One region of the Sporosarcina sp. P20a genome, then DNA from elsewhere that is predicted to be linked to it. Evidence: riboswitches for the same ligand, from Rfam matches in the RefSeq annotation. Region 1 holds a riboswitch; each other region holds the start of a gene.
The links. Region 1 has a riboswitch for thiamine pyrophosphate ahead of CSV72_RS06600 (ECF transporter S component). Riboswitches for the same ligand answer to the same signal wherever they lie in the genome.
Positions count from the first base shown of each region.

Region 2: linked by a shared signal. The riboswitch ahead of CSV72_RS05720 (thiamine phosphate synthase) and the one ahead of CSV72_RS06600 (ECF transporter S component) in region 1 are both predicted to bind thiamine pyrophosphate.
Region 3: linked by a shared signal. The riboswitch ahead of thiC (phosphomethylpyrimidine synthase ThiC) and the one ahead of CSV72_RS06600 (ECF transporter S component) in region 1 are both predicted to bind thiamine pyrophosphate.
Region 4: linked by a shared signal. The riboswitch ahead of CSV72_RS10045 (ABC transporter ATP-binding protein) and the one ahead of CSV72_RS06600 (ECF transporter S component) in region 1 are both predicted to bind thiamine pyrophosphate.

Region 1 is NZ_PDYT01000004.1:48,104-56,369, forward strand. It holds gene CSV72_RS06555 (dicarboxylate/amino acid:cation symporter) at 1-14, opposite strand, end outside; gene CSV72_RS06560 (TetR/AcrR family transcriptional regulator) at 498-1,016, shown strand; gene CSV72_RS06565 (biotin transporter BioY) at 1,313-1,864, shown strand; gene CSV72_RS06570 (universal stress protein) at 2,049-2,264, shown strand; gene CSV72_RS17145 (universal stress protein) at 2,237-2,368, shown strand; gene CSV72_RS06580 (universal stress protein) at 2,636-3,046, shown strand; gene CSV72_RS06585 (DUF6526 family protein) at 3,225-3,659, shown strand; gene CSV72_RS06590 (energy-coupling factor transporter transmembrane component T family protein) at 3,731-4,501, opposite strand; gene CSV72_RS17220 (ABC transporter ATP-binding protein) at 4,479-5,945, opposite strand; gene CSV72_RS06600 (ECF transporter S component) at 5,967-6,536, opposite strand; TPP riboswitch at 6,618-6,729, opposite strand; gene CSV72_RS06605 (exonuclease domain-containing protein) at 6,916-7,488, shown strand; gene CSV72_RS06610 (multicopper oxidase family protein) at 7,674-8,266, shown strand, end outside.
Region 2 is NZ_PDYT01000003.1:26,725-34,990, forward strand. It holds gene CSV72_RS05690 (DUF2653 family protein) at 1-263, shown strand, start outside; gene CSV72_RS05695 (superoxide dismutase family protein) at 963-1,559, opposite strand; gene CSV72_RS05700 (ectoine synthase) at 2,129-2,518, opposite strand; gene ectB (diaminobutyrate--2-oxoglutarate transaminase) at 2,534-3,814, opposite strand; gene ectA (diaminobutyrate acetyltransferase) at 3,881-4,405, opposite strand; gene CSV72_RS05715 (phosphoribosylaminoimidazolesuccinocarboxamide synthase) at 5,013-5,693, opposite strand; TPP riboswitch at 6,108-6,216, shown strand; gene CSV72_RS05720 (thiamine phosphate synthase) at 6,287-6,886, shown strand; gene thiS (sulfur carrier protein ThiS) at 6,870-7,076, shown strand; gene CSV72_RS05730 (thiazole synthase) at 7,073-7,846, shown strand; gene CSV72_RS05735 (ThiF family adenylyltransferase) at 7,843-8,266, shown strand, end outside.
Region 3 is NZ_PDYT01000002.1:22,640-30,905, forward strand. It holds gene CSV72_RS03560 (response regulator transcription factor) at 1-318, shown strand, start outside; gene CSV72_RS03565 (calcium/sodium antiporter) at 474-1,427, opposite strand; TPP riboswitch at 2,013-2,130, shown strand; gene thiC (phosphomethylpyrimidine synthase ThiC) at 2,249-4,021, shown strand; gene CSV72_RS17115 (hypothetical protein) at 4,038-4,160, opposite strand; gene CSV72_RS03575 (hypothetical protein) at 4,543-5,046, opposite strand; gene CSV72_RS03580 (aldo/keto reductase) at 5,416-6,270, opposite strand; gene CSV72_RS03585 (DUF1361 domain-containing protein) at 6,444-7,124, opposite strand; gene greA (transcription elongation factor GreA) at 7,311-7,784, shown strand; gene ytxJ (bacillithiol system redox-active protein YtxJ) at 7,873-8,199, shown strand.
Region 4 is NZ_PDYT01000010.1:39,815-48,080, forward strand. It holds gene CSV72_RS10020 (tetratricopeptide repeat protein) at 1-474, shown strand, start outside; gene CSV72_RS10025 (YARHG domain-containing protein) at 577-1,650, opposite strand; gene CSV72_RS10030 (S8 family peptidase) at 1,961-3,448, shown strand; gene CSV72_RS10035 (ABC transporter substrate-binding protein) at 3,516-4,556, opposite strand; gene CSV72_RS10040 (ABC transporter permease) at 4,553-5,305, opposite strand; gene CSV72_RS10045 (ABC transporter ATP-binding protein) at 5,302-6,072, opposite strand; TPP riboswitch at 6,158-6,255, opposite strand; cobalamin riboswitch at 6,397-6,584, shown strand; gene CSV72_RS10050 (DUF4430 domain-containing protein) at 6,707-8,266, shown strand, end outside.

The sequences.
Region 1 (8,266 bases):
CTGGCCAACTTCATACAGTTCCCTCCTTAACATAATATATTCAACTATACGCATAAACATGAAAGCGCTTACTTAATATTATTCGATATATTTCGCAGAAAGTCAACTTAATTAGGTAGATGTTTGGCAGATTATTAAATAGGTAAAGAGAAATAAAGAATAGTAGACTAATCGTTGTAGTTATTCCTAATTAAATAGTTCGTAGAAGAAACGTTTTTTTATTAGTAATAATTATAGCTAGTAATATGTTATGAACGGAATGATAATAGTTAATACCTTAGACATTTCAAACTGCATAAATAGAGGTTGAGTAAATAGATTAATTGCTTTTAAAATTCAATGTATTGTTTGGTTTTTTGTGAATCTCACTGTACAATTAATGTATCTATTGATAATTTTTTATATTATGATTGGAAGTGTTTTAACTGAAGAAAAGAGGACGGCAAGTAGGAGCAGATGGCGAAAAAAGTCGTAAATTACTTTTAGAAATTTCGGCAATGCAATTTGCTCTACATGGTTTTCATAAAACCAAGATTAGTGAAATCGTGAAAGAAGCAAATGTCACACAGCCAACGTTCTACTTATATTTTAAAAGCAAAGAAGCTGTATTCCAGGAATTAGTCGATGTATTTAAAGAAAAATTATATCATCATGTAGCACAAAGCAAACTTCCTGCAGATGTGGCAGAAGAAGGAGTATCCGAGCGAATCGCTTATGGATTACGGGCTGTTTTTGAACTCTTCCAGCAAAATGAAGAAGTTGCCCGGATTGGTTTCGTAGTTTCGGAAGAAGCAACTACTATTAAAGCGCAAATGACAGCACAAATAGAAAATAATCTTACGGAAGAAGCAAGACTTGGTTACTTTCATACTAATGTAAATTTCGGCGTGGTCGCTGCAGCCCTAGTTGGAGCGATTGAATACCTAGCGATCACTAAACTTTGGCCAGGCTCTCATACACCAGATGAACTGGCCGAAGAGATCACATACTTATTTTTACATGGGTTGAAAAAATAACTGGAGAATTGGAGGATAAACTCTCTTGTAGAGTTTATGCATTTTGATATTTCGAAGACCTTCAAAATATGGTGAAGCGTATACTGAATTAAGGTTTCTACGGAAATTGAAGTGAATTCACAAATATACTATACGATAGTAGACTTCTACCGGAGTAATTACTAAATAGCTACTGCATTTTTAATGTGCTCTTTGAGTAAACAAACTGTCATATAGGATTGACACAACTATTTATATACTATAAAATCAATGTCAACACTACTTGGATAATGGTTTACTCAAAGGGGATTAGAGAAATGATGGACTCGAGAAATAAATTAAAAATGATGATTGTAACCGCTTTATTCGCAGCCATTATCGGCATTATGGCTCAGCTAACAATTCCACTTCCACTAGTTCCGATCACAGGACAAACACTTGCAGTCGGTTTAGCGGCAACTATTTTAGGTTCACGTTATGGAACGATCTCTGTATTAGTATATTTAGCGCTGGGAGCGGTAGGAATGCCAGTATTCTCAGGTATGTCTTCGGGATTAGGCGTAATCTTTGGACCGACAGGCGGATTTTTGATTGGCTTTATTCCAACCGCATTCATTACGGGTTATTATATGGAGCGGACAAGTTTCAAACTACCCAATGCGATTATCGCCAATATACTTGGAATGTTCGTTGCGTTGGCGTTTGGTACAGTATGGCTAAAGTTTATCGCGGAACTTTCTTGGACAGCTGCTATCATGGCAGGCTTTGTTCCGTTTTTAATCGGGGGCTTCATCAAAGCTTTTCTTGCAGCATGGGCTGGTATTATGGTTCGAGGCAGATTGCTCGCCAACCGCTTATTGCTCGCATAATTTAATTTTAAATCATGTAAAACGTTAATTCATATACTATGAATTAACGTTTTTTATAGATGTGTTAGTTCTTTGCGGTTTCATATTAATCGGATAAGAAGAGCAGTTGGAACACTGAATACTCTAGCGTTCTGGTATATACCACCAATAATAAGTATTCTAAATACTAGGAGGGGCTGTTAGTATGAAAATTGCTGTAGCTATAGATGGTTCAGAACATGCTTTTCGTGCAGCGAAATATGCGCTGACGCTTTTAGGGAATAGGCAAGACGCCGAGCTTGAAGTGATTTCTGTAACCGACTATAACAAAGTGGAAGATGAACAACTATCACGCTGTTGCGAGGGAATCCGGATCAAGAAATTATTAACCATTTGCAGACGGAAAATGTTGAGCAATTAGTACTTGGTAGCCGTGGAATGAACATCATGCAAGAAGTGGCGCTTGGTAGTGTAAGTCGCAGTGTAATGGAGCAAGCAAATTGTCCAGTAACCATCGTCAAATAAATGAAGTCGTCATATAGTCTGGTGTACTAGACTTTTATGGCGATTTTAATTTATATAGGATTTGTTGTTTTATGAGAAGCAGATAGTTGGATTTTTGTTAAGTAATTGGTAGAATGGTTTTGGATTGTTAGAACAGATATTTAGTACTGGACTACAAGATCCATGAAAAGGGTATAGAACATGAGAATGGAATGTTATGTCGGTGACAGAAGCTGAAAGAAGATCTCAATTATAAAATTGAAGAAAGTAGTTTTAGGAGGTTTTATCATGAAGATTGCTGTGGCGGTAGATGGCTCAGATAATTCATTACGGGCAACAGATTATGCGATTATGTTAATGCAACAATTTTCTGGGGCGAAACTGGAATTGATCCATGTAATTGACTTCAATAAAGAAGATGAGCGATTATTAAAACAAAGTCCTAACAGTCTTGATAAGCATCAAAAGAAGAAGTTACAATCTGCATTGAAGTTAGTAAAGGATAAGGGAATAGTAGCGGAAGTTACAGTACTTCAAGGAAATCCGCATCAGCAAATCATTAAGCATGTAAACACTAATGAAATTGATCATCTCATCCTTAGTAGTCGTGGTTTAAGATTACTTAAAAATTTAGTTATGGGTAGCGTCAGTCAAAAAGTAATCAAACATGTGAACAGCTCTGTCACGATAATTAAATAATATAAAGCAAAACTGCCATAGCATATCGTTAAGATAGCTATGGCAGTTTTTGTGTTAGGTTAATACGACAGGTAGGCTCCGTAATTCATTGAAAACTGTCCTAATGAAGAGCAATTACGCACACATCTTGCACTAAATAAGATATAATACCCCTAGCGGTATATAAGGGGTGACAAGAATGAAAGAACAGTCGTATGAAAATCATACACGTGTAACACCATTGCAACACTATATTTGGCTGCCACTAAGCTTTGTATTGCTTTTGACAACAGCGATCTATGGAATTTATCAATTCGTAAAGCATGGTTTTTCAATGCAGATTCTGCTATTATTCGCTATTATCGTTCTCGCTATTATTCCAGGTATGCTTGCACGTATTTATGCGTTGTCTTTGCAAGATCGATTGATCGTCACTGAGGAACAGCTTCGTTACTTTATGTTGACGGGCAACCGTTTAGATACAAGATTGACGAAGTCACAATTGATTGCATTGAGATTTGCTTCAGATGAAGAGTACGTGGAGCTTGCGAATCGAGCAGTGGTTGAAGAACTATCACCTGATGAAATTAAGAAATTTGTAAAGTCTTGGAGAGCAGATCATCAGCGGGTGTAATGAAAAAGAGAGCACAGATCTGAACTAGATCTGTGCTCTCTTTTAATGTGGTTACATACTTTTTGTGTTAATTATCGATAAACTGATAGTAAAAAGGCTGAACATAAACTACCTATCATGACAAGTAAAAACACCCTATCTATTGCATTATACCGTGTAGGATAATAATACGTCCTCGCAGCCCCCATCTGATATTGCTTCGCTTCCATCGCAACTGCAATGCGTTGTGCGCGACGTATACTTTGGGCAAATAGAGGAACGGTATAGGACTGCAATCGCTCATACAACCCTTTAATCCCTTTTGAAAACTGGATATTCCGTACTTTCAACGCGTTCCTGCGAATTTGTAGTTCTTCAGTGACAGCAGGAATTAAACGAAAAGCTGCAATGAAACTATACGCATATTTGGACGGCAGACGAAACTGCTGCATCATAGCATAAAAGAATAGTACGGGTTGGATCGTTAAGATAAACGTAAAGCCGACGAATCCGAATGAAAGGGACTTACTTCCGAGCAACAGCGCATGTTGAATGCTCTCTTCGGAAATCTTAAATAATCCCCATTGCCATAACACCGCTTCACCCTTACCGAACAACAACATCGTCAACCCAGTGGACAGGAAAGAAATGACTAACGGAATTGAAAGTAAAGAAAGCTTCTTCAGTGAATAGCCGCTAAATACATAAAACAATATTCCGTATAAAACTGCTTGTGAGATAGCAAAAGGCAAACTTTGATTCACAAGCGTAATAATCAAGAACGCAAAAAATACAATGAATTTTAGCGCGGGATTGACCCGGAATAACCAGGTCTTGCGTTTAGGTGTGAACCAATTGAACATTCTTTGCACCTCCTGCTACATTAGCCGTATGCAGTACGCCGTCCACTACAGTCCAAACAGCTGTGGCAAAGTTCTCTACAATTTCCGTATCATGCGTAACCATCAAAATGGTCATGCCTTCAGTGCGTAACTGTTCTAGCTTCTCAAGGATGGCGAAGGTGTTTCGTGCATCCTGCCCGAAAGTAGGCTCATCAAGTAACAAGATATCTGTATCAGGAGTAAGAGCAGTTGCTACACTCAAACGCCGCTTTTGACCCGTCGATAGCTGATAAGGGTGGCGTGAAACAGAATCAGGTAAGTTAAATAAATGTATCAATTGCTTCGCATAACGATTGGCATCTGTTTTTTGCATACCGTACAAAGATACGGTTAACTCTTCCGTAATCGAGTTCGTCACAAATTGCAGTTCGGGGTTTTGAAAGACGAGCGACAGACCTTTCGGAAGTTGTCGTTTCTTCTTTTTCCACACAACCGGTACACCGTTTACTTCATAGACACCGTCAGTGCGAAGTAATTGCATGAGAGATAGAAGCAATGTGCTTTTACCAGAACCATTTTCTCCAACAATCGTAATCCAGTCACCAGCCTGTACGGTCGCCTGTTTGGCAGAAATCTTCTCCACTTGACCACGATAGCCGTGAAAGTCTTGAATCTGAATTTTTTCTTCGGATGTAACTGCTTGACGAATTCTCATCATCGATAGAAATTCTTGGGAAGTTTTATATTCTTCCCATACACCTGGATACCAAATACCGTAGCGTTTCAGTTCTTCCTGGAAGTTTGCGAAAATCTCTGCAGGTGACTCGTCTGCGATCATAACCCCATGATCATTAAACAACACTACGCGATCAACCCAGTCAGCAATCAAATCAATTTTATGTTCCACGATAATTACGGTTTTATCAGCGGTTGCTTCTTTAATAGAAGACCAAATTTGTTGCGTGCCTTCTGGATCCAGTAAGGCAGAGGGTTCATCCAAAAAAAGCACGTCAGGTTCCAGTAATAATACAGAAGCTAATGCTAACCGCTGCTTCATACCTTGCGACATTTCATTGATGGACATATGAGGGTCTTTCAAATGCAAGTCTACACGTTTCAATACCTCTTCAATAAGAAGTGCCATTTCTTCACGCGGAACTTGAAGATTCTCTAAAACGAATGCGAGTTCTTCATCGACATAGGTCATACAGAACTGTGTATCCGGGTCTTGGAAAACGAATCCCCATGAGTTAGGCAACTGAATGTCTGTTGCTTTCATTGGCAGTTCGATAGAGTTTGGTATAATGCCGCTTAATACTTGGAGTAAAGTAGATTTCCCGGAACCACTAGGGCCGAGCATGAGAACTTTTTCACCAGGCCTAACAGAGAAGGAGAGGTCTTTAAAGAGCAAACCATCTTCTCCTGGAAACTTTAATCGTAAATCGCTAACGCTGATGTTATTCATAGTTGGATCATTCCTCCGCGTTTACTGATCAAGCAATGTATATTCTTTCTTATCAACAGGTCGAATTAACGATGTCACGCCTGTAGCTTCTAGCGCTCTTACAATAAATACAGCGAAAATACCTGTGAAGATGAACGCGCTAATAGCACGTAGTCCGTATTTTACAATGAGTGCCCATGTTTCGAGTGCTGCGTACCCATAAATTAAATCGAGTCCGAAACTTGCAAGACATGAAGCGATACCTGCTAACCCAGCGATCATAATGGAATAGCGTTTATAACGGAATGCAGCAAACAGTAATTCTGCAGCAAGACCCTGTGCAAATCCATACATCAATACTTCAATACCATGACCAGCAAACGCAGACAATGAAGCTCCTGCTATACTTGCGATGAATGCAGTACCTGGCTTTCGCAATAATAAAAATGCAAATGGCCCTACCATAAACCACATACCGTAAAGCAGTTGACGCGCAACAGGCATGATCGGTTTGACGACCGTGTATAAATCATCCCAAAACTTCATTAACACTCCAAACACCACACCGATCATGATGGTGATCAATAAATCGGTAAACTTTAACTTTTTCAAACTCTTCCACTCCCTCTTATTTTTTATACAAAAAAGCCGTCTGAAGAGCAGACGGCCGAGGAAGGAAAGAGATTCCTGTATAATTCCATCGATCACGCTCTCTACGCTGGCATTACCCAGATCAGATTAACGGTCAGCAGTGGATTAATCTGCTATCTCAGCCTGATTCTCTCAAGCACCCGTACGGACAATTATGTAAGCAATCCTAGTATACAGCACGTTGAATTGTGTGGCAACTTATGAAATTACTACGCGTTTACAAAATTGATGGCAGTTTAAATTGAACATATAGTATGGAAATCCTGATATACTAAAAGGATAGAAATGATCATAATTATATGTAGATATAATGTAAATAGAGTGTAAAAGGAGTTTTTACATGACAAAACATATAGCGTTTATTGACGTGGAGACGACAGGTATGAGTGCCGAGGCGAGTGAAGTAATCGAGTTAGGCGTGATGCTTGGAGAGTATGATAATAATCGTATTGTTTGGGTGGCTGATGAGTATTGCGAGTTTCAAGAACCGTTCTATTCGATCTCTTCGACCATTACGAATCTCACAGGCATTACCGATCAAATGGTAAGAGGAAAGTCGCTGGATATGGATAGAATCCTGAAAATACTAGATCAAGCAGATGGTATAGTAGCACATAACGCATCATTTGATAGGGGATTCGTCAGTCGACTATTGCCTGAAACGCTCGACATGGATTGGTATTGCTCCGTTCGACAAATCAAATGGAAAAATTACGGCTTTGAGAATGGTAAACTGCAACAATTGCTGAGAGCGCACCGAATTCAAGTGCATAACGCTCACAGAGCACTCGACGATGCAAAGAATCTTGCGGTATTGTTGAACTCGTCCAATCCTCATCTGGTGGATGATACATTCATCTCCTATTTGATGAATAAAGCGCCGATGAAGAAACCAGCTAAATCCAGATTTTAATTGTAGTAAGAGATGCCCGGGAAGTACTTCCGGGCATCTTTTTTAATAGATAATCGGTTGTGCAATCTTTTAAATTTTTTCGACTCTCTATAATTAAAACCACTTGAAACTATCGCATGTGCATAGTTTTTCCATATGTTATTGCTATACTATTCTTGAAATCAATAGACAAAGGGGATATATAGATGAGTAAAAAAATTCAAACCGTTATGTTTATAATGAGCGCACTATTAATCAGTGGTTGTAGTGACGATGCGCAATCGAATGATCAGAACAATCGACACATGATGAATCAAAATAGTAACGAAGGAAATCACCACATGATGAATCAAAATAGTAACGAAGGAAATCACCACATGATGGATGACTCTACAATGGGAAACGGACATATGAGCCATGACAATGTAGTGAGTTTAAAAGACTCGACAGGTGAAAATGAATTAAATATTCCACCATTGCTAACTAGTGATGCGGCAGATCGAACTGAATATACTATCAAAGCGCAAACAGGTAAGGTAGAAATATTTGATGGAGTTACTACAGAAACATTGGGTTATAATGGTGATCTATTAGGGCCAGTTCTTCAGTTTAAAAAAGGTGAAACGGTAAAAATTCACACAATAAATGAATTAGATGAAGAAACAACATTTCATTGGCATGGTTTAGAAGTTTCTGGTGAAGCAGATGGTGGACCGCATAAAACACTTAAACCAGGTGAAAAAGAACTAATAGAATTTGAAGTGACACAAGAGGCAGCTACGTTATGGTTTCATCCACA
Region 2 (8,266 bases), on a different contig from region 1:
ACGTAGTAAATGCAGTATGTGTATTGATTGCAAAAGAATCACGTGCAATGCCAGACGACGTGGAAGTCGAACTTGCTTACGATGACGACACTGGGTTTTCAGCAGACGCCGAGCTTAACGGCAAGATGCATCATTTGGACACCTCCCGTCTAGTCGAGGCGCTTCGCCTTTGGATCGAGCAGTATCTCGATCAGGATCCGATGGCAGCAGGCATTCAGCTAAAGCTGGATGATGAAGAAGGGATTATCGCGATTGTTCGATAATCAACAGGACGCCCCTTTCCGGGAGGGCGTTCTTTTTTTCGTGTTCAATAGTTTAATGGAGAGGCTGGCAGTGGTGTTGGGGTGGGGATTGGTGCTTCGGAGGGGACGCTTTCCGGAGGGCGGGCGGTGAACCACACAGCTCGCTTCGCTCGCATGGTGTTTCACCTGTCCCGCTGATCCTCCCGGAGTCGCCCCTCCTACGCGCCAATCTCTTGCAGTGTGAGTGGAAGATACACTTTGTTGCGCATTAAAGTAAGTGTTGTAATACACTTTTGAACTTCAGTACTTGAATTAAAATAAGTTAAGACAATACAATAATTCACACACCATCGACAGTAAGTGTTCTTAGTCCTTTCACTATAAAAGTAGGATGGAAGCGGAAGTTGGCGGCGAAGTGCAAAGATGTGCTCCTAACGCTTCGCTTTTACTCGCAAAAGCCGTCCTTCGTTACGGCTCTTCCCGATGGATTAGCCCGATCAGGTGAGACAACCAAAGGAACGCAGTGACTAGTTGGCTCACCGCGGGCCCATGGGAAAGCGTCCGCCAACTGGAGCTTCCATCCCATCGTAATCACTAAGTAACTCACTCTTTCCAAGCACTTGCACTTGCACTTGCACTTGCACTTGCACTTAAACTTAAACAAGTCGAAACAACACAAAAAAAGATGCCCCGAAACCCCGGGACATCCTACTTGCCTAATCACTTCATATTCTCAGATGTAATCTCAGCACAAGCAAATGGCGTTCCAGAATTGCCGGCTGGATCTGTTACGTTATCATCCGGACCTTCATGGATAACCAAAGCTGTTCCGTCTTCATCAATTAATGAATTGTCTTTTCCAGACTCAAGCGTAACTGCATCTGTTGTTACAGTAACTTTTGCGTTCCCTTCTTCATCCGCCACAAGATTCTCCAAGTCTCCTGCATGGTGTCCTTCTGGATTCTCTAACCCGTGTTTTTTATCTGTTGGGTTGAAGTGACCGCCAGCCGACTCTTTAAAGTCTGGTGCTGTACAGACACCCGTTTCATGGAAGTGCATGCCGTGTTCACCTGGCTCAAGGCCCGTTACGTCAATGTCCATCGCTACTCCAGATGGTCCTTGCGTTAGCGTTACAGAACCGATTTCTTCTCCGTCAACATTCATAACCGGCGCCATCACTTCAGGCTCCGCTGTTCCCTCTTCTTCCACGACTGGATCACCGCTACCGTTGACCGGTTCTTTTTCTTCATCCGCCGCGCCACCGCAAGCCGCCATCATTAGTGCCGAGCCCAATACAATACTAGGTAATTTCCACATAATTGAATTCCTCCTTGTGTAAGTTATGTACATTACTGTTCATTACTGCTTTTATAATGAACTCATAGTGTCTAGTGTACCCTATTTAATGAAATTCTAACATGTGATTGGGACTTTATGAGCGGAGCACGTGCTGGATTGAGCGTATAATTTGTGACATTGAGCGGACGCCGCCATGCAATGAGCGGTTAACGACTGACTTTGGGCTGATTTAGCATTGCATAGAGCGCTTAAACACTAACATTGAGCGGATCTAGGGTCGCATTGAGCGATTAGTGGATGACTTTGCACGGAACCAGTGGTTACCTCCTGACCTTGAGCAGCGACAGATAGAAAGCATAGCATTGAGCGCTTACCCCATGACATTGAGCGGAGCCAAGTACTACATTGAGCATTTATAAGGACTGATAGAGCACTCGCCCAGAAACTATGAGCGGATAAGCCACAACATAGAGCACTCAGCCAAATTAATGAGCGGCCGGCCCTCTCACCCGCCCCCCCACAATAAAAAATACACTCCAAGGAATTACCCTCAGAGTGCTCACTAACCATAGTACATTCCACAACACTTAATCTTCAATCAGCGGATACACACCGTTCTCATCATGCGTCTCCGTTCCGACGACTGGCGGGTTAAAGACACAAATCAAGCGCATGTCATCTTTTCCACCACGTAAATAATGCTCGTCGTGTTCATTCAACGCATACATCGTACCATCTTTGATCGGATAGACTTTGCCGTCTGCGATCGTTTCGATTTCCCCATCGCCTGCCACGCAGTAGACAGCTTCTAGGTGGTTTTGGTAATGGATATGTGTTTCCGTTCCAGCATAAATAATCGTTTCGTGGAACGAGAAGCCCATATTATCTTTCTTCAGCAAGAAACGTCGGCTTGCCCAATTTTCTGCTTTTGTTTCATTTTCGCTACCAATAATTTCATCTACTGTACGTACTATCACTGAACATTCTCTCCCTTAGTTTTTAACAATTTCTTCAATCGCTTCTTCTAGAATATCAAAGCCTTGATCAATACCTTCTTCATCCATAATCAATGAACCGAGGAATTTGACGACTTCGCCTTCAGGTCCAGATGTTTCAATGATCAAGCCTTTTTCAAATGCTTTTGCACAGATTTTATCCGCATAGTCTTCCTTGCCTTCACCACAGACGATTCCTTGCATGAAGCCACGGCCACGTGTTGTAGCTTTCAACTGTGGATAGTCTTCGACGATGGTTTCCATGCGCTTCGTGATGAGCTTGGATTTTTCTTGTACCGATTTAGCGAATTCATCTGTTTCCCAGTACGATAAAGCTTCAGTCGCTGTCAAGATCGCCATATTGTTACCGCGAAATGTTCCGTTATGCTCAGCTGGACCGAATGTATCGTATTCTGGTTTGATCAGCGTGAGTGCTAATGGTAATCCGTAGCCACCAATGGATTTTGATAGACAAACGATGTCCGGTTTAATGCCGGCTGGTTCAAAACTGAAGAATGTTCCAGTACGTCCACAACCTGCTTGCACATCATCGACAATTAATAAGATATCGTAATTTCTGCAGAGACGTTCCACTTCACGCAACCACCCAAAACTTGCGGGATTGATGCCGCCTTCCCCTTGTACCGTTTCGAGAATCATAGCTGCAGGTAAATCCAAGCCACTGCTTGCATTTGCTAAATACTTTTTTAGGAAGTTCAATGATTGCCCTTCTTCTAAAAACGTATCATACGGCATAGAGGTCGTATTGGTAAGCGGTACTCCGGCTCCATCGCGGTTGTATGAGTTGCCTGTTACAGACAACGCACCAAGCGTCATGCCGTGGAAACCATTTGTAAAGCTTACAATATTTTGACGTCCCGTAACTTTGCGGGCGATTTTCAGCGCACTCTCAACTGTATTCGTCCCAGTAGGACCAGGAAACATTACTTTATAGTCCATGTTTCGCGGCTGCAAGATCACTTCGTTAAATCGTTCAAGAAATTCTTTTCGGACCGTCGTCCCCATATCCAAACTATGTGAAATTCCATCATCATGAATATATTCAATCAGCTTTTCTTTCATTCTATCGTTGTTATGGCCGTAGTTTAAAGCACCTGCGCCGGCGAAGAAATCGATATATTCTTTACCTTCCGTGTCCCACATCTTATAGCCTTTTGCTTTGTTGAATACTGTTGGGAAACTTCTGCTGTAACTTCTCACTTGCGACTCGCGATTCTCGAATACTTCCATTACTTTCTGACTTTTTGTCAGTACCATGTGTAATTAATTCCTCCGTTAGATTCTGTATTTTCCCGTGTCATGTTGCGGCAATCGGCTTGTTTCTCAGAATGGTCCAATGCGGAACAGTTCTTCTGATTCATGCCCGCCACCAGGGAATTGATCTGTCGTATAGCCATCCGTAATCGTGCATTCCGTCTCCAAATCACGTGCTAAGCCTGTAAATAACTTAGTGGACGCCTCATTAGATGGTGTGACGGTCGCTTCTAGATAGCGAATATTTCGACATGCATCACTTTGCAAAATCGTATGCAGCATATGGGAAGCTATACGCTTACCACGTACCGATTCATCGACTGCGACTTGCCAGATAAACAATGTATCTTGCGCTTTTGGTTGAATAAAGCCTGAAATGAAGCCTACAAGCTTTCCATGATCTTCTACGATAATACTCGTATCGCTGAATTGGTCTGCCCACAGCAAATAGCTGTAAGAGGAATTCAAATCAAGTACGTTCGTATCCTTAATGAGCTGCCAGATGAACTTTCCATCATTTACAGTCGGAATACGAAATGAATACGGATCGTTCGGATCTAGTCCTGCAATCGAAACTTTGTGTTTTGTGTCCAAACAGTTTCTCCTCCAAGTTCTCTTACATGTAGTTGTACAAGTATTCATCATCTGTGAATTTCTAAGATGTGTGCTTCGTTACCCGAGAACACGATCTACTTCCAATACGTTCGTCGAATAGTCATTAATGTGAGGTTTTTACGGACCGAGCACATACACTCGGCAGATTCTAGTTATGAATCTAGCGGATATAGCAAGGGTACTTACGTAGAAAAGCCAAAATGGAGATTCTTGCTGGCTACTATGGGTGCTATCTTTCTGCCTTGCAGTATGAAGAGCAAAAAAGAGCGCCTTTACAAAAGCGGGGAGCTTTTGTTCATGGAAACAGCAGATATATTAACGATTCGCTGATATGAAAGACACTTTCATTATCTAAAATTTACTACCATACGCATTCATCCAACCAACGTTCACACACTGGCGAAGAAGCAAACTAGGTGTCGCCTGTGACACTGGTTGCTATTATAGGAAACTCCGAAAACGTTGTCAACAGTAAATATATCTATTTATTTATTTGATTAAAAAGTAAAACTCAGCTAAGCCAGTCAGCGTATAGCCTGAGAGAGAATATAAAAAACCGGAAACATTTTTCGTTTCCGGTTGAATTTTATGAAAATAATATCTTTTCTAATTCCATTGGTGCAATATATGTATCACCTTGATAAACGCGCATATTGCCTCCTGAAATTTCATCGATCAACATGATATTCCGCTCAGGATCACGACCAAACTCCAATTTAATATCATATAGCTCTAAACCTTTTTCGGCCATCTCTGAACGGACTACTTCAGAAATTTGCTGAGTTAATTCTTTAAGTGTTGCGTATTCTTCATGCGTCAAAATGTGAAGTTGGGCCAAAGCATCTTCTGAAATAGGTGGATCTCGACGTTCGTCGTCTTTCAATGTCACTTCCACGAAAGCATCAAGTACTTGTCCTTCTTCAGCGTACGCACCGAATCTGCGCAAGAAACTTCCGACCGCACGGTATCGACAAATCACTTCTAATCCTTTACCAAAGACCGTAGCAGGCTTCACCGTCATCGTTACTTCGTCCAGATTGGCATCGATGTAATGTGTCGGTATGTTTTGCTCCGCCAATTTCTCAAAAAAGTATTGTGTCATGCGAAGTCCGGACTTCCCAGCACCATCAATCGTCAGGCCTACTGTGTTGGCACCTGGATCGAATACACCATCTTCCCCTGTTACATCATCCTTGAATTTCAATAGCACGTGGCCATCTTCCAAGCGGTAGACGTCTTTCGTTTTACCAGAATAGGTTAATTTCATCCGTACGATTCTCCTCTATTCATAAATGTGTACTACTTATTCAGTATAAAGCACTTTGACGAGAAGAAAAAGTATTGTTTGACGAAACTTGACGGACTTCAACGTAGATTTCACAAAATAATCTTATACTTAGGATAATAAATACACTTGAAGAGGAGGAAATTATCATATACTTTCATACAATTACGTTCTACCTATTTTCGGAGCGCTATTTGAAATTCGTACTAAGTAGAATACCTACCCCCCATCAAGACACATATTGATTTGGCTCCACTAGAAACAAGCATCCTTAACGATCACTGTAATTGTTGTAGAAATCGATATCGGCAATTAAATTGCGGGATGAGTACTTATTCAAAAAAACTCTTTTCATTCCACCATGGGCATGATACGCTAGTTCTGAAAACCAAATATTTTGACCATTAGGGGAATCCTTCACAAGGACTGAGAAAAGAGTGTGGCTCTGAAACCCTTATTACCTGAACAGGTTAGCACCTGCGGAGGGAAGTGGCGAGTCGTTCCGTATGTATTTCTGTCGACATTTCTACCACTTTCCGATTCGGGAAGTGGTTTTTTCTATTGGAGGGGAATGAATGAAATTACTTGGCGTGACCGACGACCGTCTTTCGGTTGATGAACTGGCACTAGATTTGTTGCAGACAGCACCGCTTCTTGATGCCATCATTTTGCGGGAAAAGTCCAAGACAGACGAACAACTAGTAGATCTAGTTACGCGTCTTGCCAGTACTGAATTTCCACTCGACAAGCTCATTCTTCATGCCAGACCTCACTTAGCTAGAAGACTGAACCTCTCAAAAGTACAGCTGACTGGTTATGGTATGCCGTTACGGGAGGCACATCGAAAATTTCCTGAGCTCACTTTCGGTTGCTCGATTCATTCATTGAAGGAAGCAAAGGAAGCTACGCAAGAAGGTGCTGATTGGCTCCTGTACGGGCATATTTTCAAGACGTCATCGAAGCCTGGACTGCCAGCGCGCGGAACGGAAGAATTGTTTTCTATTGCTGAGTGTAGTTCGGTTCCCGTGTATGCGATCGGCGGAATTCAGCCGCATCACCTGCCCATTTTACAACGAAATAACGTAGCAGGTGCGGCCGTATTATCTCCTATGCGTTCACTGGAAATCTTACAAAGTTATAGAATAGGAGAGGTATCTTATGGAGAAAATGATTGATCTGAACGGAAAATCGTATTCAGTTGTTTCAGAAGTAGGGACGATTCAGCAGTTACTTGAACATTTAGGACTTGGTGATCGCATTTTGATTGTGGAGAAAAACAAAGAGATTTTGGAGAAAGATCACTACGACGCACCGATCATGGACCGAGACCAAATTGAAATCATACATTTTGTAGGAGGCGGATGAAGATGTTAAAAATTGCAGATAAAGAATTCTCTTCACGATTATTATTAGGTACAGGGAAATATCCTTCATTTAAAATACAGGAACAAGCAGTCGCTGTATCGGAAGCAGAAATCCTGACGTTTGCGGTACGACGCATGGATATTTTCGAAGCATCACAGCCCAATTTCCTAGAGCGACTTGATTTGACGCGCTATACATTGCTGCCAAATACAGCAGGAGCGAGTACAGCAGAAGAAGCCGTACATATCGCACGTCTCGCCAAAGCATCCGGACTTTGCGACATGGTAAAGGTTGAAATCATTGGATGTAGCCGTTCGCTGCTTCCTGATCCCGTGGAAACATTACGCGCTTCTGAAATGCTGTTAGAGGAAGGCTTCATTGTATTGCCCTATACGTCAGACGATGTAGTACTTGCGAGAAAACTATGCGAATTAGGTGTTCACGCTATTATGCCGGGTGCTGCACCGATTGGTTCGGGCAGAGGCATTCTGAACCCATTGAACTTGTCATTTATTATTGAGCAATCCAATGTACCCGTCATCATTGACGCAGGAGTCGGCTCTCCAAAAGACGCAGCTTTTGCGATGGAACTCGGCGCAGACGGTGTATTGTTGAATACGGCAGTATCGGAAGCCGCCAATCCTATCATGATGGCGGAAGCAATGAAGCTCGCGATTGAAGCGGGACGTCTCGGTTATAAAGCTGGACGTATGCCGGTCCGTGATTATGGTGTAGCTAGCAGTCCGACTGAAGGGCTTGTGACGACTTGATCGGTAAATATTCTCGGCAAGAACTGTTTGCACCCATCGGACCAATTGGGCAACAACGTATCCGCGAAGCAAAAGTTTTCGTCTTAGGAGCTGGTGCGCTCGGCTCTTCCGGAGCGGAGATGCTAGTGCGGGCAGGGATCGGCGAACTGACGATTGTCGATCGCGATATTTTGGAATGGACCAATCTTCATAGACAGCAATTATATACAGAGCAAGATGTCATCGATCAATTGCCTAAAGCGATCGCTGCGGAAAACCGATTGCGCGCTATCAACAGCGACGTGAAAGTTCGTGGGATTGTGGCGGATGTCACGCCTGAAAATGTCCTCGAATTATTCGAAGGCCATCAATTCATTCTCGATGGCACAGATAATATCGAAACTCGATTACTCGCAAATGATGCCGCATTACAACTCGGCA
Region 3 (8,266 bases), on a different contig from region 1:
GAGGACGACATTCAACCGAAGTCTGTTCATGAAGGTCCATTCACTCTTAACTTGGAGTCCTATTCCATCCTATACGACTCGCAGGAAGTTCGTCTTACGTTAAAGGAATTCTATATTATTGAAGCGATGATGACTCGGCCAAATCGGACGTTCACACGGGAAGACTTGCTTCAAGTAGCTTGGGAATATGATACGTATACGGAAGTTCGAACAGTCGATTCGCATATTCGAAATCTACGAGATAAGTTGAGGAAATCAAATTTCCCTATTGACGAAATTTTGGTGACAGTTTGGGGCATCGGCTATAAGTGGAGATAACTATAGATCATGCCATACAGATAAAAAAGGCTACTTTCCATGAATGAATGGAGAGTAGCCTTCTCTTATTGATCGGCATGCCGATGATCGACTCTTTTGCCCTGTTGTACATAAGAGTAAGCAAGTCCCGTTATAGCAAACTTGGTGATTTTTTCTTAATTACGTAAAATAACATACACTAGATACAAAACGTACGCTACAGCTAGCATAAGACCTTCACGCTTACCAATTTTGAAGCCCGTTCTAGCGAATAGCAACAATACTAAGGTCAATACAAGCATAATGATGACGTCAATAAATACTTTATCGTTCACCGCGATGGGCGTGATGACAGAGGAAGCCCCGAGAACAAACAGGATGTTGAAAATATTACTCCCGACGATGTTCCCTAAAGCAATTTCGCTTTCCTTTTTCAATGCCGCTGAAATCGATGTAACTAATTCAGGCAGAGAAGTACCGATTGCGATGATCGTAAGACCTACCAATGTTTCACTCATGCCAAGAGAATAAGCTATTTTCGTGGCGTTACTAACGACTAAATCTCCTCCGAAAATAATTGCCGACAGCCCGACTAGGGTAATTAGTATATTCTTCCCCCACTTCACATTCTCAGTGGTTTGTGTAAGCGTAGCATTTTGACGGCTTCGGAGGCCAAGTTCAATCACATAGTACATAAAGATCGAAAGGAATAGTAAGAAGATAATCCCATCACCGCGCGTAATCATATTGCTGCTGAAGCCTTGTAGTGCCATATCACTCATCAACACCAACATAACTATACCTGCCAGTAAAGTGAACGGAATCTCTTTACGGATCGTTTCACTTTGTACCTTCAACGGAAACAGAAATGCTGCCATTCCGACAACGATGGTAATATTGAATATATTACTTCCCACTACGTTCCCTACTGCAACGTCCGCGTTTCCGCCCATCGCTGCAATTATACTGACCGTCGCTTCTGGTGAGCTAGTTCCAAGTGCTACAATAGTCAACCCAATCAATATAGGCGGAATTTGTAAAAGTCTTGCGATATTTGAAGAACCATCCACGAAATAGTCGGCTCCTTTTATTAATAATACAAATCCAATAATGAGTAAAACATAGGACATATATTGGTTACCTCCTCCATAGGAATGATATTTCTAATTAGCTGTATGCAAGCGTGTCTAGACTACAATAAAATCATTGCTTCAATTACTGCATACTTGAGGCACATAATGACATGCACCAAGATGAAAAACAGAATATGTATTTGACTTTACTTTCCCATAGCATTCATCCTTCTCAATCCCAGATATGTTATACGATGTAAGCTCTACTACTTTGCTCCTTCCCTCTTTTGTTTTTTCATTTTTGATTATCTCACGTCATCACTACTTATGCATCTTACAAGTCATACAAAGACATTCACATCTCGTCATTACATGCTTTCTTGAGTGGTGTTGAAATCTTTTATAAAAATAGCTTGTCCATAGATCTATCTTTACAGACAAGCCAGCGATATACTTTTCTACAAACTTACTATAGGACTGAATGTACAGTATTTTGGAGGTTTTCTTCTGATTATGCATTTCTGTTTCCTCACCGATCACACTAGTTACATGAAAATAACGGAATCTATGGAAATTAAAAGTATAATTACTCTTTGAAAACCGATTAAGGTATGGTAGACTGTTCCTGTTCGAACAATTAAATACTATAACTAGGGGTGTCCAACGTTATTGGACTGAGATGGAATGATAGTACACGCATTCCGGACTCTTTGGACCTGATCTGGCTCGTACCAGCGTAGGGAAGTTTTCATTTTATCAGCGACGCGTATTTTTGCGTTTTGAAGACCAGGTCCTATATACGGAACTGGTCTTTTTTGTTGCCGATTCCCATCACTTAAATCGAGTCATGTCGCCCCTTAAAAGGAGACGATGACAAAATGCAAGAGAAGCAAGAAGAAATCCATATCCATGAATGTTTTCCAGCCAGTAGAAAGATTTACGTACGAGGAAGTCGTCCAGACATACTCGTACCGATGCGTGAAATTGAGCTATCACCAACTGTAACTGATCAAGGTGAAATAGCGAATGAACCTTTCCGTGTGTATGATACAAGTGGTAAATATACGGAAGCTGGTTTTCAAGTGGATATCAAAAAAGGACTTCCAATTATCAAGAAGAGCTGGATAATTGAACGAAATGACGTGGAAGAGTATGAAGGCAGGCAAGTGAAGCCGCGGGATAATGGATATCGTTCACTAGAAAATATGCAAAAAGATGCAGAATTTCCATTGTTGAAACGTAAGCCATTACGTGCAAAAAGCGGTATGAATGTTACACAAATGCATTATGCGCGCAAAGGAATCATTACACCTGAAATGGAGTTCATTGCAATCCGTGAAAATGTAACGCCTGAACTTGTACGGGATGAAGTAGCGATAGGACGGGCAATTATTCCGTCTAATATTAACCACCCAGAAGCGGAACCGATGATTATCGGAAGTAAATTCCATGTGAAAATCAATGCGAATATCGGTAATTCTGCGGTCTCCTCATCGATTGCTGAAGAAGTGGAAAAAATGACATGGGCTACACGTTGGGGTGCAGACAATATCATGGATTTGTCAACAGGAAAGAACATTCACACAACACGTGAATGGATCATCCGCAACTCCCCTGTCCCAGTAGGAACGGTACCACTATATCAAGCGTTGGAAAAAGTAAACGGCAAAGTGGAGGATCTCTCATGGGAAGTATTCCGCGACACATTGATCGAGCAGGCAGAGCAGGGTGTCAGCTACTTTACAATCCATGCGGGTGTTCTGCTGCGTTATATTCCCATGACGATTCATCGTGTGACTGGAATTGTCTCACGGGGTGGTTCTATTATGGCTCAGTGGTGTATGTTGCATCATAAAGAAAGTTTTCTCTACACACACTTTGAAGATATATGTGAAATTATGAAACAGTACGATATCGCGTTTTCATTAGGAGATGGATTACGTCCCGGCTCAATTGCTGATGCCAATGACGAGGCACAATTCGCTGAACTTGAAACACTTGGCGAACTGACGAAAATTGCTTGGACACATGATGTGCAAGTCATGGTAGAAGGTCCTGGACATGTGCCAATGCATTTGATTAAGGAAAACGTTGATAAGCAAATGGAGATTTGCCAAGAAGCACCTTTCTATACGCTCGGTCCTTTAACGACAGATATTGCGCCTGCCTATGACCACATCACATCTGCTATTGGTGCAGCTATGATCGGTTGGTTCGGAACGGCAATGTTATGCTATGTAACTCCTAAAGAACATCTTGGTTTACCGAATAAAGATGATGTGCGTGAAGGCGTCATTACGTATAAAATTGCAGCCCATGCAGCTGATTTAGCTAAAGGTCATCCGAATGCACACAAACGTGACGACGCATTATCAAAAGCCCGTTTCGAATTCCGTTGGCGAGATCAATTTAATTTAAGTTTGGATCCTGAACGCGCGATGGAATATCATGATGAAACATTGCCGGCTGAAGGAGCCAAGATCGCCCACTTCTGTTCGATGTGCGGACCTAAATTTTGCAGTATGCGAATTTCACACGACATTAGAAAATACGCTGATGAAAACAGTTTAGAAGAGAAGCTAGCAATGGAAAGTGGCATGAAGGAGAAAGCTGAAGAATTTAAAAAATCCGGTGCTGAAATCTATCTTTAATAAGGAGTGAATGGAGTTATGACAACCGAACAGTTAATTCATCAGATCTCTGTAAAACGCCGAAATCTTCATCAGTTAGAAGAACAGTTGGCTCTCCTGCAAGCACAGTGCATACACGAATATACAGAAAACGTAACATATAGGAAGTGTATGAAATGCTTGAAGATCGAGAGTGTCCATTATTAATACATGTTCTGCTATTCAAGAACAGGATTTGTGCTCTTTTAGCTTCCTGAAAAACTCATCGGTATTGTGACTCAATATCGTTTTCCATTCACGCGCCCGATTACACAAATACTTTTAGCCGTTGTCCTTTAAAAGTTGAATTTGAAGTTGGTACAATAAAAAATGACCCACCTCGTCCCTTTACAATGCGGACCTTGGTGAGTCATTTTCATCATAATAACAGGATCTGAAATCGCAGACATTTTCAATGTACCCCTTTACTAAGTAAGTTACACTCAAAAGCCCTCCATTGCTGGAGGGCTTTTGAGTATTAATCTCAGTATTTAATCTATAGATTATTTTAAACACCCAGCTGCCGCACTCCCTGCTAGCCATACCCCGCCAACAACAGTACCTAAAGCCCATCCTGCTGGACCACTAACACCTGCAACTGTCATAAGCCCAGTAAAGGCTCCAGTATGTGCAAAACCAGCAAGAGTTGCAGCGCCACAGCCACTTATTTTAGCCATCGACACAACATTCGAGTTTGCTTCTTCGATTATTTCTTTTTTGTACTTCTCACCTTCTGGACGCGCTAAAACTTCATTAAGTTTTTCTAAGGTTTTTACTAACTCATTAAAATATTCTTTACCGATTCGAGATTCCAATTCTACTTCTCTTTCGATGATCACTGTGCCATCATTTTCATTCAATACAAGATATTCCGAAGTAATCTTAGCTACCTCATCCACATGTAAACTAGCAGCCTGAGTATTTTGTGGTGTCCATACAATACTAACCATCATCACTAAACAAGTAATAATCGTAAATATACTGAACTTATTTTTCTCAAATAACATTCAAGTCATTCCCCCTACTTCTAAGCAATAACCATAATAAATGTAAAATTAATTACAAATCTCATTTTTCCTTACGTGATAATAAAGAGATAAAAAAGTTTATTACAAATCCCGCTACTAACAATAGAATTAATAATGGCCAGGTAATTTCGTTTTGCACACTACTTATTAGGATAAAAACAAGAACAACACAAATTAACGTAATTAGCAAGTGGCTCATTTTCATTGAGATCACCTCCGCCATTGATATATATATAAAAATCTGTTTGGATATTACACTAACATATGGATTCAAATCACAATAAAGTAAATAAATAATTACATGTATTCATTAAACTGAATGTAACTTAATACTAAAAAATGATACGTTTAATCAAACTCTTCGTATTCATTCGGGTGCTGTCCTTCTACTCTTCCCGCTTCACCTTTATCTAAAGAGTCAATTTGTCTTATATCTTCTTCGGACAATTCAAAATCGAATACATCAAGATTCGCTTTTTGATGGGCATAGTTAGATGATTTTACGACCGTTAAAATATCATTCTGTAGGTTCCAACGAATAATAATTTGCGCTGGTTGCTTATTGTGTTTTTTAGCTATCGAGACAATCGTTTCATTTTCTAACACGTCGTTTAATTCGCGCCCTAAAGGACTCCAAGCTTCTGTTACGATACCGCGGCTTTTATTGTATTCTACTAGTTCGTTATTGTTAAAATACGGATGGCGTTCAATCTGATTGGTCGCCGGCGTTACACCTGTTTCCTCAATGATACGCTCTAGATGTTCCGGTAAGAAATTAGAAACACCAATCGTCTTAATCAGTCCGAATTTCTGTGCATCGACTAAAGCTTTCCACGCTTCTACGTATTGATCTTGTTTTGGAAGCGGCCAATGAATCAAGTATTTATCAAAGTAATCGATTCCGATACGATACAGTGACTCTTGAATCATCAGAATTGCTCTTTCGTAATCATGTGAAGCTCCGGGGAGTTTGGAACTGATCATCAGTTCTTCTCTAGGTACAGATGACCGCCGAACCGCTTCTCCTACCATTCCTTCATTATTATAATTCGTTGATGTGTCTATCAGTCTGTATCCTGCTTCAATCGCTGTTAACGTACTGACTACACCTTGCGCACCTTTTACTTTAACCGTTCCGAAAACAATTGAAGGAAGGCTCGTTCCATCATTCAATCGCATCAATTGTATATTCAACTGTTCCATTTTTATCTAACTCCTTTTTTAAAAGTACATTCTTCTACTCGTCTCATCCATGTAATTTCCCTTGCTGAAAGTGAACTAAACATTCATTCCCCTTTAGAATCAAAAAGCACCTGTGTCTGCAATACACATGAATAGCTAAACATCCACGTGTATTGCCGGCACAAGTGCACTTCTTACTTTTCCTTAAACGATCGATACAGCATATAGCAGAATAAAACAAAGCCAGAGAATGCGATAATAAATTGAATGGCAAATCGATCTACTTGCGCTACTTGTTGTAACACTTGAAGCGGATTGAAAACAACATCCCAACTATTGAAACGTAAAAACCTTCCAATATAAACGCCGATTCCTGTCAGTAAACCGATACTTAAAATATTAGCGTAGCCGATCTTCCTTGAATACTTCTTTCTGACAATCTGTTCGAAAATATACACAGACTCCAGACCCACTACGATGGAATAAAAGAAGCCCATAGCAATTACTAATAACTTGGTCCATATGAAAATGTCCTGGCTGTATACTATACCGCCACCTGGCGCATAGGGTCCTGCATTTGACACCCATCTGAACTTTTCATTCGCTATATGAATAAAATCCGTTACAAGATAGACAGAATTGGGGAAGAAAAATAGCCAAAGTAGTATCCAGAAAACAGTCCAACTGATCTTCTTCTGCCCTATCGTCGTGACCGCTTGATTAATGAAGAATAACGGTAATATGGCCAATAACACATTCCAAGACAACACAGCATAAAGGAAGTCCATACTCTTAAAGAGCATGACTAGACAGACGCCCCAATAAGCCAACATGAATAATACTAGTATTTTATGTTTCTCAATAAATGTTTTCATTGAACCTCCTGTTAGTAATAATTGGTATATGTTTCCCCTCAATTTCAAATTAACTACTAGTGTAAACGAATCCAATCAAGTTAAGTTGCAACTGCATAAAAAATTGTATAGAGTTCTCTAGATATAGGGAAGGTATTTCAAAAATAAACGCATCATGATACTTTATAAGAAAGGAGCTTAAATTACGTGGAACCTAACAAATACTTAATGACCAAAATGGGTAAAAAAGCTCTAGTAAAAGAGTTAGACGAGTTACAAACAAAGAAGCGCGAAGATGCATTACAGCGCGTTAAAAACGCACGCAAGTTTTGTGATTTTAGAGAGGACTCTGAATACGAAGCTGCAGTAGAGTCGCAAGCACAAATTGAAGAACGTATTGTATTTATCTTAGATAGACTTCGACATGCCGAAGTCACTTCCGTACCAGATCATGAAACAGATACTGTCGTTTTCGGTGCACCTGTGACATTCATTGAATTACCGGATGGTGAAAAAGAAAGCTATACGATTGTTGGTGTCGAAGAAGCTGATTTACTGAACGGGACTATTTCGAATGAATCGCCACTTGCCAACAGCTTATTAGGACATTCTATAGGTGACCAAGTATCTGTTCAAACACCAAGTGGAGAAATGACCCTTCTGATCGTAGCGGTACGATGATTACAATTAATCGTTTGATTATATACCGACAGGGGTATATAGTTACACTAGATACATTATATAAAACCTAGTAACTGGAGGACGTAAATTGAAACGCATAAAAACTATAGAAGAATGGCGTACTGTTAGAGATAGTTCTGAAAAACAATCCGTTCTTCTCTTTAAAATGAGTTTGACATGTTTCAGCAGCCTATCCGCAAAAAAAGAATTACATAAGCTTGTTACGGATTTACCACTCTATGTCATTGTCGTACAAACGGATCAAGCCATTTCAAAAGCGATTGAAAGTGACTTAAACGTTAGACATGAATCGCCACAATTGTTAATCGTAAAAGATCAAAAAGCAACATGGCAAGCGACACATTATCACATTAAAGAATCTGTAGTCCGTGATGCGATTGAAATGTATAGCTGATTTTAAAAACATCTGTGCAAGAGATTTTCAGCAATGTATATACATTCACGTTAGTTTCAGTCATGGG
Region 4 (8,266 bases), on a different contig from region 1:
GTAGTCGTAAAACCTGAAGAACCAGCCGTGCTTGAATTCGTTTCAACTGAAGCAGCGAATATGTATTATAATGAAGGCTATAGACAATTCGTAAAGGAAGACTTCCCAGCAGCGGTTGTGTATTTTGAATATGCTATGCGGACGGAAGATACGGATTACTTCACGGATGATGCCTCGTACTTCCTCGCATCAAGTTATTTGCGCGAGAAGAAGTATGAAGACGTTGTGGAAATCGCGAAAGCTTTCCGTAAAGAAAAAGATGAGAATTATAAGGAATCCCCTTACCGAGACGGAATCCATCTTCAAGAAAGCCGTGCTTTGTGGAAGCTTGGTGAGGATACTCAAGCTGTTTCGATTCTGGATGAATTGATTAATAAGCCAGATGAAGATTGGGTGACGTATGAAGCGAGGGCTATGAAGAAGTTGGTAGTAGATGGTGAAAGTGGTAGTCAGGTAGATGAAGAGGCTGATTGAGTTAGCTTGAGATCGCGCTATTATGCGTCATCACTGCGCCAAACTACAAATAAACAGGAGCCATTCGAGAAGTCATGATGACTTCCCGAATGGCTCCTTCTTTTATTCCAGCGACTTGATCAATTCAATATTATGCTTCTCCCACTTGGTCATCTTTCCATCGAAGGATGGATTCGGTTCGTACCATGACTGTGAGCCGAAGTAGTTTTGCAGTTCTTTTGATTGGAATACATAGCCGTGTCGAGCGTAGATTTCATTGCGCGCTAAACGTAAATCATCTTTTGACAGTCCTTTTAAGTCGGATTCGTCGAGGAACACGTCACCGCTGTACGAAATGATGAAATTCTCGTTAGAACCGCCAGCTGGCACTTCTTTAATCACTTCTTTGACAATAACGGTTTCGACGGGTTCTTCTTTCGGGACGTCATTTTGTACGACTGGCAAATCATTGTCGGTTTCCACGTTGGTTGCAACGGCCAATTCTTTGATGGAATCAAAAGCGAGATGAACCGATTGTTTTGCGCCAAATACATTCGCCTGAATTTCTTCCCGCACACTTTCGTCATTCAATGTTGTCGTCATTTTAATTGGATAAATCCCAGCCATATACGGGCCGAATTCTGCTTGTTCTTTACTCTTTTTTATATAGCCCATCTCGGTATCGTGAATTGATAGTACGGTTTCCTCTCCAATTGATTTCACTTTGAGGATATAGCCTGCTGGATTGATCGTATAGCAAGAGAAAAGGCCGAATCGCTTTCCTGCTACACGCATGGAGAACATGCCATCGTCGGTGTTTTCTTGTAAATTGTTTTCAATTACTTGTACGATGGAAGGGTTTTTCTCGACCAATGTAAGCAAGGCTTGAATGCTTTCTCCGTCGACCGAAATACGACTATCTTTCGGTACAATCAATTCATGCAACGCGTCTTGATCTCGCTCGATCAGTGCAGAAATGAATTGCTCGGTTGTGGCATGCCGACCGTATTTATTTTCCATAAGGTAATAACTTGTAATCGCAACTAGTACAACCACTATTAATACAATGGGTGACAGCAATGTTTTCAGTAACGACCGTTTTTTATTGGAATAGCGTGATGCAAGGAGTGCTTTACAGTTTGTACAGTACTCTTGCTGTTTTGTATTCATTTCATTACATATCGGACACTTTTTCATATAAATTCTCCTACTTCATGCTATGGCTCTATCTTTTGAACGCAAGTATAGATACCAATGTAGTCAAGATTATACTATGACTGACGGGATTATTCTAGAAGTAAGGAAGAATGTTGCATAAAGGGAGTAGGTCGCAGGATATTCATAACAGTGGAACTTTCAAAATCCGTCATTTTAAGTAGTTCCATCCTACGAGTAAGATGTATGAAGATGGTAAAAGGTGAGTTATAATGGTTTAAAAGAATCCCATATTACTAAAGTGTGGCAGGGAAGAAAAGAGGGGCGAATGAGAAGACAGCATCATATAGTTTTGAGTGTATGCATTGGATTGCTGGCGTTACTCGGATTTCAAGGGATAGTTAGCGCGGAAGATTTTTCAAATGAATTATTGGTAGAGTATGAAGAAAATCGTCAGACATTTTCTGTGGATGGAAGCTTACCTGGAGTAGAAAGCCGTGAAGCAATTACGGATGAAGTAGAGTTATGGAGCTTTACAGATTCAGATGACATGCTGTTAATGAAGGAACAATTACTAGAAGATCCGAACGTCTTACATGTTGAGCCCAATTATGAGCGTTATTCGCACGTTGTATTCAATGATCCTATTCTTGTGAAGCAGTGGTGGATTCCCCAGATGAAGCCACAGTTGCTTTGGTCTAGGGTGCAGGAGCAAAAGAAAAAGACCGTCGTGGCGGTCATTGATTCTGGCATTGATCTAAAACATGAAGATTTGCAGGGGCGCATTCAGCCGGGTGGTTATAACTTTTATGCCGACAATTCGAATGTTCAAGACGTCAATGGTCACGGAACAGCTGTCGCAGGTGTAGTCGCGGCTAAGGCTGGGAATAATCTAGGCGTAGTGGGTATTGCGGGAATATATGACACCAAAATATTGCCGTTGAAAATCACGCATCTGAACGGCCTCAGTAAAGTGTCGGATAGTATCAAGGCGATTGATTACGCCATTAAGAAACAAGTTGATGTGATCAATATGAGTTACGGAAGCAGCGACCGATCTCAACTGGAGGAAAAGGTCATTCAGCGTGCAGTTGACTCGGGTATCACGGTCGTAGCATCTGCCGGAAATGATGCAACAAAGGGGAATTCGATCATGTTTCCCGCGTCCTATTCTACAGTTATTTCAGTTGGGGCAACGGAAAGTGATAATCAGCGTGCTTCGTTTTCGAACTATAACTCTCACGTGAGCTTAGTTGCTCCGGGCGCAGCAATCTATACCACTTCCATCCATAATGGCTATAAGTCAGTCAGTGGAACTTCATTTTCAGGACCTATGGTAGCAGGCGCAGCCGCTTTGGTGAAATCTTTGAAGCCTGAAGCAACGCCAGCTGAAATCAGACAGTTACTTGAAATGACCGCAACGGATTTAGGGGCACCTGGAAAAGATGTGTATTACGGTGCAGGATTAGTTAATATAGAACGACTTAGCCATGCGTTGCCAGCTGTAGCTACACCCCCGCCGCCGAATGAGTTTACTGGCGATTTTCCAGAACTAAATGTACTAACGAATAAAGTATTTACCATCAAATTCACTAGCGAATTGCTACTTGGAAAAGAATATGCAAGACATATTTATATTACCCGCTCGCCAAATAGTGCAGAACGTATCGAAAGTTTTACAGCAAGAGTAGATCCTATAAACAGTATGCAATTACTCATTACACCCACTACCGAATGGCAACAAGGCGTTCATTATTTACGCGTGGATAAAGGGTTGCAGAATAAAAGTGGCGTTGCGATGAAGAAGTCGTTTGCTGTGAAGTTTACGGTGTTACCTTAATCTCATATAATTGAAAAAGGCTATTGCGATCAGTCATGGAGACATCCGCAATAGCCTTTTTTATGTGTTACTTTGTAATTTTAGAAAACATTTCACCCGTACTGATATCTAAAATCATGTCGTCGATTTCAGGTTTTGTCTTGATCATTTCCATTTCATGTAGCCAGTCTCGTACTTCTTCCCAAGACGTTTCGTCCAGTGTCCCAAATGCTTCACCTTCTGTATCCATCTTCGGCAATAACACATTCAAACTTTCTGTTTCAATTGCTTTGTCTAACGGGAAGTTTGCTTGATCTTGGTTGTTCAGCAAGAGGTCGAGAGCTTCTTCAGGCTGTTCTACCATGAATTCATAGCCTTTTTGTGCTGCCCGCCAGAACGCTTGGATTGCGTCTCGTTCTTTATCCCACGTATCGTCACTCGTTAACAACACGATTTCACTATAATTCGGTACACCATAGTCTACTGGATTAAAGTAGCGCGTTTTGAATCCTTTTGAGTTCATGACAGGCACTTCGTGGTTAATAAATGTTCCTGTCACGGCATCGGCACGTTTTGAAACGAGTGAAGATTCGAGTTCAAATCCAACGTCGATCATATTCACTTTGTCATAATCGCCGCCGTCATTTGTGACCATCGTTTTAATTAGAGATTCGTTTAATGGAATCCCAGGGTAGCCAATCGTTTTGCCTTCGAGATCTTTAGGAGATTGAATCGGACTTTCCTCTAGCATGACGGTGTAATTTAGCGGTTCACGCACGATAGAAGCGATTGCTTTAATTGGAATGTCTTCATTGGCTTGCGCTAAAATGACATCCGGTTGGTAATACAGTCCAAGTGTCACTTTTCCTGCTGCGGTCAAGTTCATAGGGTCTGTCGGATTGGCAGGGAATTGAATGTCCAATTCCACGTTTTCTTCATTGAAATAGCCTTTTTCCTGGGCTACATAAATATAGCTATGTACTGCATTCGGATACCAGTCGAGCATGATGCTGACTTTTTTCTTTTCATTGTTCGGTGTCTCTTCTTGATCTGTAGCAGGCGTATTATTCGTACATCCAGCTAGCAATAAAAGTAGAAACGTAAGGCTAAGGAACAGACGTTTTTTCATTGGTGATTCCTCCATTGTAAAAAGTGTTTTTCCAATACGACGACGAGTAGAAAGAAGATAATGCCTACTGCAGAAAGCAAGACGATCGGTGCGAAGACGGCGGCACTGTCAAATTGCGTCATCATTCTTCTGCTGAAATACCCAAGCCCCGCCTGAGCGCCTAGCCATTCCCCAATAGCCGCACCGATTACGCTAAGTGTGACCGCCACTTTGAGTCCGGAGAAGAAAGACGGCAAAGCGGAAGGTAGGTCTAATTTATAGAAGATATCTTTTGCTGATGCGCCCATTGTCAGCATTAATTCACGTAAGTTTTTATCTGACGAGCGTAAGCCGTCAAAAACGCTGACGGTAATGGGGAAAAACGTGATCAGTACGGTGACCGCCACTTTACTCCAAATACTGTAGCCAAACCACAAGACGAAAATCGGTGCTAGCGCGATCACCGGAATCGTTTGCGACGCGATCAGAATAGGGTAAAACGCCTGCTCGATCGGTTTCTTACTATACATGGCAATTGCCAGTGTCGATCCGATTATGATCGAAATCGATAAGCCAATCAAAATCGTTAACGCTGTCGGAGGTAAGTGGTGGATAAAAAGCTCCGTTTTCAGCTCCCATAATCGAATCAGAATCGCTGAGGGCGACGGGAAGAGAAAGCTTTTGTCGTATAGACGTGCGCTGATTTCCCATAAACCAAGTACAATCGCAACGAAAAGTAGTGACCAACTATACGAAGTGATGTTCTTCATAGCCGCGCCTCCGAACGAAGCTCGCTGATGAGTTGCTCTTTCAGTTCTATCAGTTTAGGTCGTGCCAAGTCGCGCATAGTACGTGGTCGGCTGAGTGGTACGATGACTTCGCGAATCGTCTGCACCGGTTTTTCAGCGAGTACAAAGATGCGATCCGATAGAAATAGTGCTTCGTCGATATCATGTGTGATGAAGACGATCGTTTTGTCGAGCTTTTGCCATTGGTCGATTAACCACTCTTGCATCGTCAGCCGTGTAATCGCATCTAGAGCGCTGAATGGCTCGTCCAGCAAGAAAATAGTGGAACCTGTTAAGATTGTTCGCAAAAAGGAAACACGTTGTCGCATCCCGCCTGATAAATTTCCAGGGTAGGCGTTTTCTTCTCCAGGCAATCCGAAATCAGCGAGTAGCTGGATAATTTCATCTGATGAAGGTGTACTTCCTTGAAGTTCCAGTGGCAGTCGAACATTTTCAAGAATGGTTCGCCATGGCATGAGTAAGTCTTGCTGCGGCATATAACCGACTTTGCCTAACCGCTTTGCTGTCGCTTCTCCGTTCAATGAAATCTCTCCACTGTCAGGATTCTCAAGACCCGTGATGAGTCGGAACAACGTGCTTTTTCCGTATCCGCTTGGTCCAATGATGCTGACAAATTCGCCTTCATTCACATGCCAATCGACTTGATCGAAAATAGCAGTTGGTTTCGAAGCGTTCGTTGCTTGATAATGAAAGGATACATTCGTAAATTCTAAAACATTAGTAGTCATATGATTACCACTTCTCATTTCCTCAAAAAATACACACAAAAAAAACCACTTCTATGTGCGAAGCGGTTGCATAGTACGGTCGAAATCCGTCATATGTCCACTTCCCTCCGCTAGCATTATCTAGTGCAGGTTCAAGGGTTAAGGCGAATGCCTCTCTCAGCTAAAGCACCCCTAGTGTTTATCCATCTCTTATCGTTACATAGTCTGAAAAGATAGTCAAGATAGGACAGGAATAAATTGGTCAATTATAGGAATTTGGAAAACACCTTACACGTCAAAAATCTTGCTATTGCAATTGTTATGTCGACTCCTTATGATTAATAGTAGTTTATAGCGTATTTTGGTGTCTTGCTAGCTTGCAAGACTTAAAAAGGAATCAGGTGAAAATCCTGGACGGTCCGGCCACTGTAATTGGAAAGTGACTTCAGACAACCACTGGTATTCGTACTGGGAAGGGTGAAGTTGCGTTTGTATCCAAAAGTCAGGAGACTTACCATAATACCATGCTTACAACCTTCCGGAAAAAGGTATGTATGTTGTGTTGTATTATGTATGTCTAAACACGCATCCATCCATCCTTGTCTCTTTCCGGAGGCGGGATTTTTTTATTGAAAAAAATAGGGGGTAGGAGTCGTTGAGGAATGGTAGTCGAATAAGTAAGATATTATCTGTGTTGCTAAGTTTGATGTTGGTATTGTCGTTTGTAACCCCGACAGTACAAGCGGTGGATACAGGTGTAGAGAATACAAAAGGAACAGTTGTCGAGCAGACAGATGTGGAAGAATTACTAGCTAAAACCGTTCAGTTTTATAAAAACAAAGGAATGAAATTGGATTCATGGCAAACATTAGTCGGACTTTACGCGGCAGGTGAAGATCTGAATGATGGTAAGTGGAAATTACCAGATTGGCAAAGAAAAGATCCAGGTAATCTGGAACCTATACATCATGGCACAGAGCATATTCGCTTTATCTTCGGATTACTTGCAATGAACGAAGATCCAGCTGATGCATGGGAAACGAATCGGAATCTTTATGTAGAATTGGCGTCACAACAAAATGAAGAGACAGGCTCATTTGGCGGCATTAATAAACATATGTGGGCTTTGCTTGCGATGGATACAGGCGAACGTCTAGGTGCCGATTTAGGCGAGTGGAATGCGGATAAGAAACAAAAAGCACTCCAGTTTTTAATCGATAACCAAAATGAAGATGGCGGATATTCATTCTTCGGTCCGGATTCAGACCCAGATATGACAGGTATGGGCATGATTGCTTTGTCGAACTATCAAGGGGAAGAGGCGGCAGATGCAGCTATTAAGAGAACGAAGAACTTATTACGAGCTAGACAATTAGATTTAACCACTGGTGGATTTAATTCACCTGGTAAAATTGGAATGGGTGATAATGCCAACTCCACAGCGACAGCGATTTGGGGTCTAGCTGCAGTCAATGAAAATGTACTAGCAGAAAATTGGCATGTAGGCGATCAGACAGTAGTAGATGCAATAAAAGGTTTCCAGTTTGGAGATGGCTCTTATAAGTGGAAAGCTAAAGATCCGAGAGCGAACTTAATGGCAACAGAACAAGTATTGCTTGCGCTTGCAGACATGAAAGCGGGAAATTCTGTTTGGAATCGAATTGCTTTAATAGCAGAGCAACCTGCAGCCCACGTGAACATCGATGGGTTAGATGCACCGATTCTTTCAGATACTGAAGTAACTTTCGAAACAGGCAGTACGATTGTACAAGTGGTTGAACAGTTGCTAAAAGAACAAAATATTCCTTACGAGTTGGATCAAGCGAAAGAGAATTTTGTATCGATTAACAACGTTCAAAATGGAAGCTTACATGGCAGTGATCAGTGGGTTGTTGATGTTAATGAAGGATCATCTACTTCACTAATTGATAACGCAGTCAATGAAAATGATAAGATTCACATTTTCTATAAACGCAATGCAGTTCTTGAATCCATTACGAAGTTGAAAGTCGGGGACAAGGATCCGACTATTGAACTCACATTAAGTGGAGACACGTTTACGGAAGCCGCTTCAGACGCTAGTAACTGGACTATAGGTAATGGAGTTCTAACAGTTGGCTCTGTTACGGTTGAAAGTAACCAAAAAGTACTTCTACCTTTGCAAGGTGAAGTACCAAATGAAGTGTTATCCATAACTGGACTTTCTAAAGCAGTG